DNA from 2 places in the Streptomyces sp. NPDC102406 genome. Region 1 is predicted to be linked to the other one. Evidence: riboswitches for the same ligand, from Rfam matches in the RefSeq annotation. Region 1 holds a riboswitch; the other holds the start of a gene.
What was found. Region 1 has a riboswitch for thiamine pyrophosphate ahead of ACIRF8_RS26415 (thiamine ABC transporter substrate binding subunit). Riboswitches for the same ligand answer to the same signal wherever they lie in the genome.

Region 2: linked by a shared signal. The riboswitch ahead of ACIRF8_RS10670 (purine-cytosine permease family protein) and the one ahead of ACIRF8_RS26415 (thiamine ABC transporter substrate binding subunit) in region 1 are both predicted to bind thiamine pyrophosphate.

The regions. Positions count from the first base shown of each region.
Region 1 covers NZ_JBIWKP010000007.1:112,669-117,902, forward strand. The annotation lists gene ACIRF8_RS26410 (ABC transporter permease) at 1-1,175, opposite strand, end outside; gene ACIRF8_RS26415 (thiamine ABC transporter substrate binding subunit) at 1,151-2,239, opposite strand; TPP riboswitch at 2,318-2,434, opposite strand; gene rlmN (23S rRNA (adenine(2503)-C(2))-methyltransferase RlmN) at 2,465-3,571, opposite strand; gene ACIRF8_RS26425 (ATP-dependent nuclease) at 3,882-5,234, shown strand, end outside.
Region 2 covers NZ_JBIWKP010000002.1:457,571-462,804, reverse strand. The annotation lists gene ACIRF8_RS10685 (alanine--tRNA ligase-related protein) at 226-1,410, shown strand; gene ACIRF8_RS10680 (DUF4097 family beta strand repeat-containing protein) at 1,418-2,170, opposite strand; gene ACIRF8_RS10675 (hypothetical protein) at 2,518-2,913, shown strand; TPP riboswitch at 2,935-3,035, shown strand; gene ACIRF8_RS10670 (purine-cytosine permease family protein) at 3,018-4,442, shown strand; partial or broken gene ACIRF8_RS10665 (alpha/beta fold hydrolase) at 4,379-5,106, opposite strand.

The sequences.
Region 1 (5,234 bases):
CGTCCCGCCCGCCGGGTCAGCGCGGCGGCGGCGAGTCCGCCGACGACGAGGGCGATCCCGGTGGCGGCGAGCGCGTACTCCAGGGAGTTCCACACGGCGTTGATCGGCGGCACCAGGAAGGTTCCGCCGTCGGCGTCACCGAGGGCGCGGTAGTACGCGAACCCGTAGCCGCCCGGGGCGTCGAGCGAGCGCTGCACGAGCACGCCGAGCGGCAGCAGGATCAGCAGGGCGACGGTCGCCGCCACCGCACCGAGGAGCGCCCACTGGGCCGCCCCGCGCGGGCGGCGCGCGGTGTGCGCGGCGTCGACGAGCCGGAGCGCGCTCTCCCGCCGGCGCACGCTCCAGGCGTGCACGGCGAGGATGAGCCCCACGGCGGCGAACTGCACGAGCGTGAGGACGGCGGCGGTCGACAGGTCGAAGATCTGGGCGGTCTGCCGGTAGATCTCGACTTCGAGGGTCGAGTAGCCGGGCCCGCCGAGGATCTGCACCACCCCGAACGAGGTGAACGTGAACAGGAAGACCATGAGTGCCGCGGCGGCCACGGCGGGTCCGAGCGCGGGCAGTGTCACCGTGCGCCACGCCGTGAACCGGGAGGCACCGAGCATCCGCGCGGCCTCCTCCTGCCGCGGGTCGAGCTGCCCCCACAGCCCGCCCACGGTCCGTACGACGACCGCGTAGTTGAAGAAGACGTGCGCGGCCAGGATCGCCCACACCGTCGTGTCGAGCCGGACGCCCCACAGCGCGTCGAGCAGCCCGCCCCGCCCGACCAGTGCCAGGAACGCCGTCCCGACCACGACGGTCGGCAGCACGAACGGCACGGTCACGACGGCCCGCAGGATCTGCTTGCCGGGGAAGTCGAGCCGCGCGAACACATACGCGCCCGGCAACGCGATCAGCAACGTGAGCGCGGTCGAGGCGAGCGCCTGCCACCCCGTGAACCACAGGACGTGCCGGATGTCCGGCTCCCCCAGCACGTCCACGATCCGCCCGGTCTGCCAGACGCCGCCGACGAGCAGCCCCCGGCGGACGATCGCGACGACCGGGTACGCGAAGAAGACGGCGAAGAACACGACGGGCACGACCATGAGCCCGAGCCGCACCAGGCTCCCGGACCGACGGACACCGGCGGCGCGGGCCTTCGCCTCAGCCGCTACTTCCTGACGAGCGAGGTCCACGACTTGACCCAGTTGTCACGGTTGTCCGCGATCTTGCGCGGGCTCATGGTCTCGGGGTCGTCGACCTTCACGGCGTACTTCGTGTAGTCGGCGGGCGCCGTGGCGTCGTCGGTCACCGGGTCGACGAACATGTTGAGCGGCATGTCCTGCTGGAACTCCTTGGAGATCAGGAAGTCGAGCAGCGCCTTCCCGCCCTTCTCGTTCCTGGCGCCGTCGAGCAGCCCGGCGAACTCGACCTGCCGGAAACAGGTCCCGGTCGCGACACCGACCGGCGCCGTCGCGGGCTGCGGGTCGGAGTAGATCGCCTCGGCGGGCGGCGAGGACGCGTACGACACGACGAGCGGGCGCTCGCCCCCCGCCTTCTTGCCGCCGGCGCTGCCGCTGAACTCCTCGTTGTACGCCTGGTCCCAGCCGTCGACGACCTTGACCCCGTTGGCCACGAGCTTCTTCCAGTAGCCCTGCCAGGCGTCGTCGCCGTAGCGCGCGGCGGACCCCAGCAGGAACCCGAGCCCCGGCGACGAGGTGGCCGCGTTCTCGGTGACCAGCAGGTTCTTGTACCGCGGCTCGGCGAGATCGGCGAAGGAGGACGGCGGCTTCAGCTTGTGCTGCGCGAAGTACTTCTTGTCGTAGTTGACGCAGATGGCGCCCGTGTCGACGGGCGTGACGCGGTGTTTGCCGGCGTCGAGCTGGTAGGCGCCCTTGACCGCACCGAGGTTCTTCGCCTCGTACGAGGTGAAGATCCCGTTGTCGAGCGCCCGGGACAGCAGGGTGTTGTCGACGCCGAAGAAGACGTCGCCCTGCGGATTGCCCTTGGACAGGATCGCCTTGTTGACGGCCTGCCCGGCGTCACCGTCCTCCAGGACCTTCACCGTGTAGCCGGACTTCTTCTCGAAGTCCTTCAGTACGTTCTTGGAGACCGCCCACGAGTCGTGGCTGACGAGGGTGACGGTCTTGGAGCCGCCGGCGGAGTCCGTGTCGCCGGACGACCCGCACGCGGACAACGTGACGAACCCGAGCCCCACCGCCACGGCGATGGCCCCGTACGTCGTCTTGCTCGTTCGCATTCGAATTCCTCCTGGAATGACCAGGAGAAGACGCGGCCCTGCCCGGGGACCTCGAAGATCCCGGGCAGGGCGCAACAGCATGAGTGGTGACCGAACTTCCTACCCGGAATGACCCGGGCGAGGTTCAGAGGGTCTGCGGCCTGCCTTGCTCTGGTGCCGCACTCTCAGCGCTGTGGCGCTCCCCTGTCGGAATATGCAGATGTGGGTACTGGTACTGGCGTAAGGCTACCGTTCGGTGGCGGCGAGCTGACCACACGCCCCGTCGATCTCCTGCCCACGGGTGTCCCGGACGGTCACCGGTACGCCGTGCGCGGCGACGGCCTCGACGAACGCCTTCTCGTCCTCGGGCCGCGACGCCGTCCACTTCGACCCCGGAGTCGGGTTCAGCGGAATGAGATTGACGTGCACCGGCTTGCCCCGCAGCAGGCGGCCGAGCCGGTCGCCGCGCCACGCCTGGTCGTTGATGTCGCGGATGAGGGCGTACTCGATGGAGAGCCGCCGCCCCGACTTCGCGGCGTACTCCCACCCGGCGTCCAGCACTTCCCGCACCTTCCAGCGCGTGTTGACCGGTACGAGGGTGTCGCGCAGCTCGTCGTCGGGCGCGTGCAGCGAGATGGCGAGACGGCACTTGAAGCCCTCGTCGGCGAACCGGTGGATGGCGGGCACGAGCCCGACCGTCGACACGGTGATGCCACGCTGCGACAGCCCGAGCCCATCCGGCTCGGGGTCGGTGAGCGCCCGGATCGACTGCACGACCCGCTTGTAGTTGGCGAGCGGCTCGCCCATCCCCATGAACACGATGTTGCTCAGCCGGGCGGGCCCACCAGGAATCTCCCCGTCTCGCAGCGCCCGCATCCCGTCGACGATCTGGTGCACGATCTCACCGGTCGACAGGTTCCGGTCGAGCCCCGCCTGCCCCGTGGCACAGAACGGGCAGTTCATCCCGCACCCGGCCTGCGACGAGATACACATCGTCACCCGGTCCGGGTACCGCATCAGCACCGACTCGACGAGCGTCCCGTCGAACAGCCGCCACAGCGTCTTGCGGGTGGTGTCCTGGTCGGTCGACAGATGCCGCACGACCGTCATCAGCTCGGGCAGCAACGCCTCCCGCAGCTTCTCCCGCGACCCGGCGGGGATGTCGGTCCACTCCGCGGGATCGTGCGCGAACCGCGCGAAGTAGTGCTGCGAGAGCTGCTTGGCACGAAACGGCTTCTCACCGATCGCGGCAACGGCTTCCTTCCGCTCGGCAGGCGAGAGGTCAGCAAGGTGCCGCGGCGGCTTCTTGGCTCCGCGGGGGGCGACGAATGTGAGTTCTCCGGGCTTAGGCATGGCACTCCCAGTGTCGCAGATGAACGGGGGTGACCTGGGGTCGTCGCGTTGGCCGCCTGTCGCTGGCGGTCGCGGTTGGTCACTGTTGAGCGGCCCTGGACGGCCCACAGACGGCCCCGAAGTGGGGGCTTCACGACGGCCTGACCAGCAAACACCTCGTCTAACGCAGGGCGCGGGGCCTTGTGCGGCTGAGTTGGCAAAACCAGGATCATCACACGGGTGCCCGCATCTCCGCTGAATCAGAGCACATGCGAGCCCTTTCGGGAGTAAATTCTTACTACAGCCTGGTTCAACAGCCGATGGAGTCGACATGCCCAGTCTCATCTTCCCTGGCCTTGGCATTTCTGGATACAGAAGCTTCGGGACGGAGATGCAGCACAGCGGGACAATGGGGCCCGTCACTCTGTTGGCTGGTCAAAATAACGCCGGGAAATCGAACTTCCTGCGATTCCTGAAGGGAGTTCTTTTGCAGCAACAACTCGACCTCTCCGCTCTAGATCGCCCGCAGGGTATGCGCGATGTTCCTTGTCAATACTCGATTGCTACACCAGTTCCGAAACTGCTGGCGGCACTCACCAGGGAAGGGGAACGCGTAGAGGAACAGGTTCGTAAACTCCTCACGCACCCGGAACTTCGGAAAACCGAAGATGACTTGGCTTGGTTTACTTATGACGAGCATAAGCAAATTTCGTTAGACCAATTCAAGCCCATCGCGCATGATATCGGCCCAATGGTCGACATGTCTCGAACCGTCACGGGAGGATGGAACGAGGGACCGAATGCCGGCCGAAAAAACGCGCAGGCGGTGTCACAATGGCTTCTCAACAAGGCCGCATCCAAAATCCCAATTGCCAGTATTGAGTCCTTTCGACAGATCCTCCCTTCCCGGGAAGATTCTATGATCGAATCGCATGAAGGGGTCGGGCTGCTTGGGAAGCTCCAAAAATTGCAGAATCCGAGCGCGGAAGATTACCTGCGCGACTCTGCACGTTTCTCCTCCGTAAATCGCTTCCTGCAAAACGTGCTGGACGATGCGACCGCACGCCTAGAAGTGCAACACAATGCATCCAAGTTGAATGTGCATCACGCTGGTAAGGTGCTCCCTCTGGAGCACCTTGGTACTGGAATTCATCAGGTCGTGATCCTTGCTGTCGCGGCAACAGTCCTGGACGGCACGGTAGTTTGCATCGAAGAACCAGAGGTGCATCTACATCCTGTACTCCAGCGCAAATTTATCCGCTACCTGGCGAATGAGACGAGCAACCAGTACGTAATTGCTACCCATTCGGCGCATCTTCTCGATTATCGAAGAGCTTCGGTGCTGCACGTCTGGCATGACGGAGAGCACACTCGATTGACTTCAGCTTGCGCACCAGCAGAGCTTTCTGACATCTGCTCGGACTTGGGATATAGACCGTCTGATCTATTGCAGACGAACTCAGTAATTTGGGTGGAAGGCCCATCGGATCGAGTGTATCTAAAACACTGGATCGAGCAGGTCGACAGTGACCTAATCGAAGGAATCCATTATTCCATTATGTTTTACGGTGGGGGATTGCTTAAACATCTCACGTCGGAAGATTCGGAGGTTTCCGACTTTATTCGCCTACGGCGACTTAATAGGCACCTAGCTATCGTAATCGATAGCGATAAGAACCATGCA
Region 2 (5,234 bases), on a different contig from region 1:
CCCGTTACCGTAGGGCCCATGAACGTCATGGGCCCACGCACCACCGCGACCGCGCGAGCGACCAGCTCGCCGGTTGCCGCCGCCTGACGTTCTTCTCCCACCTCGGCGACCGGAGACGGCCCGCCGATGGTTCCGTGGCAGTTCCTCAGCTCCTCAGCCCGGTTCTCCCGTGTCCCATGCGGTCCGTGTCCGGTGCCTCCCCGCCCTCCGCGAAGGAGCCACCCCATGAACACCGAGACCGTCATCCGTACCTTCGTCGAGTACTACGAGGAACGCGGCCACCACCGCGTCACCGGCTCGACGCTGCTCCCGCCCCCCGGCGACCCCGTCCTCTTCACCACCTCGGGCATGCACCCCCTCACCCCCCATCTGGAGGGCCGACCGCACGAGCACGGGCGGCGGCTGGTCAACGTGCAGCGCTGTCTGAGGACCACGGACCTGGAGGAGGTCGGCGACCCCACCCATCTCACCGTCTTCGAGATGCTCGGCACCTGGTCGCTCGGCGACTACGAGGGCCCGCAGAGCCTCGACTGGGGACACGCCCTGCTCACCGAGGGGTTCGGCATCGACCCCGGCCTGCTCCACGCCACGGTGTTCGGCGGCGACGACCAGGTGGGCCCGGACACGGACTCCCTGCGGGTGTGGGAGGAGCGCGGGGTACCGGTGGAGCACACCGTCGACGACAACTGGTGGTCCAACGGGCCGACCGGACCGTGCGGCCCCGACTCGGAGATCTTCCTCTGGACCGGTGACACGCCCCCGGAGTCGACGCCCACCCGCGACGAACGCTGGGTCGAGGTCTGGAACCACGTGATGATGCGGCACCGCCGACTGCCCGACGGCAGCCTCGTGCCGCTGCCGCAGCGCAACGTCGACACGGGCCTCGGCGTGGAACGGCTCGCCGCCCTGCTCCAGGGCGAACGCTCGGTGTTCGACTGCGACGTCTTCACGCCGTGGCGCCGCACCGTGCCGGACCTGTGGCACCTCGACGAACCCACCTCACGCCTCGTCTGCGACCACCTGCGCTCGGCCATGGTGGTCGTCGGGGACGGCGTACGCCCCGGCACCACGGGCCGCGGCTATGTACTGCGCCGCCTGATCCGCCGTGCCCTCACCGCCTTGTGGCGGGACGACCCCTCGCGCGGACTCGGCGATCTTCCGGGCGAGTTGACGCGGCACACGCTCGACCACTTCCGTCAGTCGGCCGACCCGGACGAGGTGCGCCGCGTCCTGCTCGACGAGGAACGCCGGTTCGCCGGTCTCCTCCGGCGCGGCCGACAGGTGCTGGCCCGGCCGCGCTTCCGCGGCACGCTCGACGAGGAGGACCTGCACTACCTCCACGACACGCACGGCCTGCCCCCGGAGCTGGTACGGAGCCTGCGCGAGGAGGACCCGAGCCGCGTCTCCTAGCCCGTCCTCAGTCGCGGGCGGCCCGTACGTCACCGTTGACCGTGGTCAGCGTCATGGTGCGGGCGGGCCGGTCGCCGCCCGCGGGGAGCGTGATCAGGGGGCGGCCGTTGTCCGTGGTGGCGTTCACCCGGTAGGCGGGGGAGTCGTGCGGGACGGAGACGTCCACCGAGCCGTTGACGGTCCGCCCGGCGACCTGCCGCGGGGCGGTGGCGCACCCCAGGGTGACATCACCGTTGACCGTACGCGCCCGCAGTGCCGACGCGCGTACGGCGGTGGTCCGCACGGAACCGTTCCGGGTCGCGAGCCGTACCGTCGCCTCGCGCTGCCCCGAACCCGTCACCGTCACATCGCCGTTGACGGTGGTCAGGTCCAGGGGGCCGGACACCCCGGCCGCATCGACCCCGGCGTTGCGCGCGGTGACGGTGACCGAGGTCCCGGCCGGGACGCCGATCTCCGGCATGCGCGGGCAGGGGCGGTCCGGCCCGTCGTCCTTGCGGCACGACAGATCGAGGACCCGGCTGCGGCCGTGCCCGGACCAGTGGGAGGCGACGGCCTGGTCGACGCCGATCTCGTCACCGTCGGCGGGCCGCAGACGCACCCCGTTCTCCGTGGTGATCGTCAGACGCGTGACGGAACCTGTCAGTTGTGCGTCCGCCGCGTCGGACCGACCGTGCCCGTCGCCCTCCGCGCACCCCGCCAGAAGAGGGCCCGCCGCCAGCACGAGAGCCCCGACGGCCAGATACCGGGCGGATGACTTCATCGCTGCCTTCATCCCGACCGACTGCCCCGTGCCGGGCCCCGCTCACCCGATCGCGGAACCCGGCCTGCCGCAGGGGGCCGCGGAGGTCTGAGGGCCCCGCCCTCCGCCCGGAGGCGGAGGGCGGGGTGGCGGGCTCACTGCCGAACCCTCCCGGGAGGGGTTCGAGGTGATCCGTGTCGCACGAAGTCCCCTGAACAACGAGGGTGAAACGTGGGAAACCGGCGGTGTCTCGCGTGACATCGGCCGGAACCTCGCGCCGGCCGGGGGCGTGTGCCGCCCGGCCGTGGGTAGGCGCGCCCCACACGGGCCGCGCCGGCTGCGCCGCCCGCCGACTGAGGGGTCCGAGGATGGAGCGAGCGGGGGCGCGGTTTCCGGCGCGTTGGGAGGACGGCGGCGTCCTGGTCGTCGAGGTCGTCGGCGACTTCGACGGACCCGCCGCGGCCGAGCTGAGCGGGCTGCTGACGCGTACGGCACGGACCGGACAGCGGCTCTTCGTGGTGGACTTCCGGGAGGTCGACCGCTGCTCTGCGGACGCGGTCCGGCAGTTCGTCGGCGCGGGCCCGGAGACCGAGGCGCTGCCGGGCGGCTTCCTCGCCGTCGTCCCCGGCACCACCGCGCGCCCCGTGCTGGACGCCGAGGGTGCCGATCGCCTGTCGGGCGGCATCCACGACACCGTCCTGAGCGCCCTGGAGGCCTGCCGGTCCTCGGCACCGGAGGCCGGGGGAGCGGGCGTCCTGAACTAGCGGCTAGTCTTCGCATCCGTACTGCCCGACACGGGGTGCCCCACGACATCGACGGGGCTGAGATCACACCCGTAGAACCTGAACCAGTTAGCACTGGCGGAGGGATGTCAGCGATGCCGACACCGCACGCGCCCGCGACCACGCCCGCTTTCGACGGACGGATGCCCGCCGCGCCGGGCGACTGGCGGCCCGAGGCGCGGGGCATCGCGCCGGTCCCCGAGGACGCCCGGTACGGCGGCGCCGGACGGCTGTTCACCGTGTGGTTCGCGCCCAACCTGACCATGAGCGGCGTCTTCACCGGCACCGTCGGCATCGCCCTCGGCCTGGACTTCGCCACCGCCCTGGCCGCCGTGGTCCTCGGCACCGTGCTCGGCGCCGTGCCCACCGCGTACCTCGGCACGTGGGGCAGCCGCACCGGAGCGGGGCAACTGCCCCTCGCCCGCCTGGCGTTCGGCCGGGGCGTCGTCGTCCCCGGCACCCTGCAATGGCTGTCGTCCATCGCCTGGGACGCGCTCATCGGACTGTTCGGCGCGGACGCGCTGGCCCGTCTCTGCGGCTGGCCGTTCTGGCTCGGGGCGCTGGTGATGATGGCGGCCCAGGGAGCCTTCGGAGCACTGGGCTACGAGGCCGTCCACCGCCTCCAGAAGTGGATGACGGCCGTTCTGGCCGTCGCCCTCTGCGCCCTGGCGCTGCGGCTGGCGCACACCGGTGTCACGCCCGCCGGCCACGGAAGCGCTCAAGGCGCCGACCGCGCCGGGGCGTTCGTCCTCACCACCACCATCGCGTTGAGCCTCGCGATCTCCTGGGCCCCGTACGCCAGTGACTTCAGCCGCTACCTGCCGCGCACGACCTCGGCGCCCCGCATGTTCTGGTGCACGCTGGCGGGCATCGTCGTGTCCTTCACGGCCGTGCAGACGCTCGGGCTCTGGGGCGCCTCCGTCTTCACCGACCAGACCGCCCGGGGCGTCGACACACTGCTGGGCGGGGGAGTGATCGGCTCCGTCGGGCTCCTGGCCGTCGCGCTGGCCGCGCTGTGCAGCAACGCGATGAACGACTACAGCGGTTCACTGGCACTCCAGGTCATCGGCGCCCGCCTGCCACGCCCGCTCGCCGCCGGGCTCGCCGCGCTCCTCGGGTTCCCGCTGGCGCTGTGGATGCACGCCGCCGACACCGCGGCCCGCTTCCAGGACGTACTCCTGTTCGTGGGCTACTGGATCCCCGGCTTCGTCGCCGTCGTCCTCGTCGACTGGCTGGCCCGGGCCCGCGCGCGAGCGGGCGCCCCCCTCGACCTCGCCACCGAACTCTCCCGGCGACGGCCCTCCTGGCCCGCGCTCCTGGCGTTCCTCGCCGCCTTCGCCGCCACGGTCCCGTTCATGGACACGAGCCTCTACGTCGGCCCGGTGGCGCGGGCGCTGCACGGCGCGGATCTCGGCTACTACGTCGCCTTCATGACCGCGCTGGTCATCTACGCCCCGCTCAGGCCGGGCGTCCGGTACGGCCGGAAGAACGCCCGCAGTTCCTCCGCGTAGAGCTCGGGCTCCTCGAACACCGCGAAGTGACCGCCGCGGGCGGGCTCGGTGAAGCGGACCAGGTGGGTGGTGCGCGCGAGCCAGGCGCGCGGCGGGCGGACGACATCGCCGCGGAAGACCGAGAAACCGGACGGCACCTCGACCCTTCGGGTGAGCTGCGGGGTCGATCGCCGCGTTCGCGTGGTACATCCGCATCGACGAGCCGATCGTCCGCGTCAGCCAGTACAGGGTGACGTTGGTGAGGATCTCGTCCTTGGTGAAGCTGCGTTCGACGTCCCCGCCGCAGTCGCTCCACGCCCGGAGCTTCTCCACGCTCCACGCGGCGAGCCCGGCGGGTGAGTCGGTGAGTCGGTGAGTCCGAAGGCTGCGGTCTGCGGCTTCGTGCGGTGCATCGCGGCGTACGCCCCCCTCGCCCGCGGCGCCGAACCTCGCGTAGCCGAGGACGGACATGAGCTCGGCCCGGAAACCGGCGACGGCGATCGCGTCGAGCGGCGGACCGATCGGAGTACCCGTGACCCGGGTTGTCGGGCACGACCACGTCGAAGGCGTCGGCGGGGTCCGCGCCGTGCGCCCCGGGATCGGTGAGGAGCGGGACCACCTTGGAGCAGCGCCAGAACGAGTCCGGCCAGGTCGTCGCCCGCAGGCGTGCGCGCAGGTCCTCGATCGCGGCGGGCGGGGTCTTCGGGCTGAAAGGTTCCGGGCGGGGCGAGGGTCCGATGTGGGGCGCATGCCAACTCGCTTGCTCCGCGGGCCTGTTGGGTTCCGGCGACCGCCTGTCTGCCTGTCGACCTG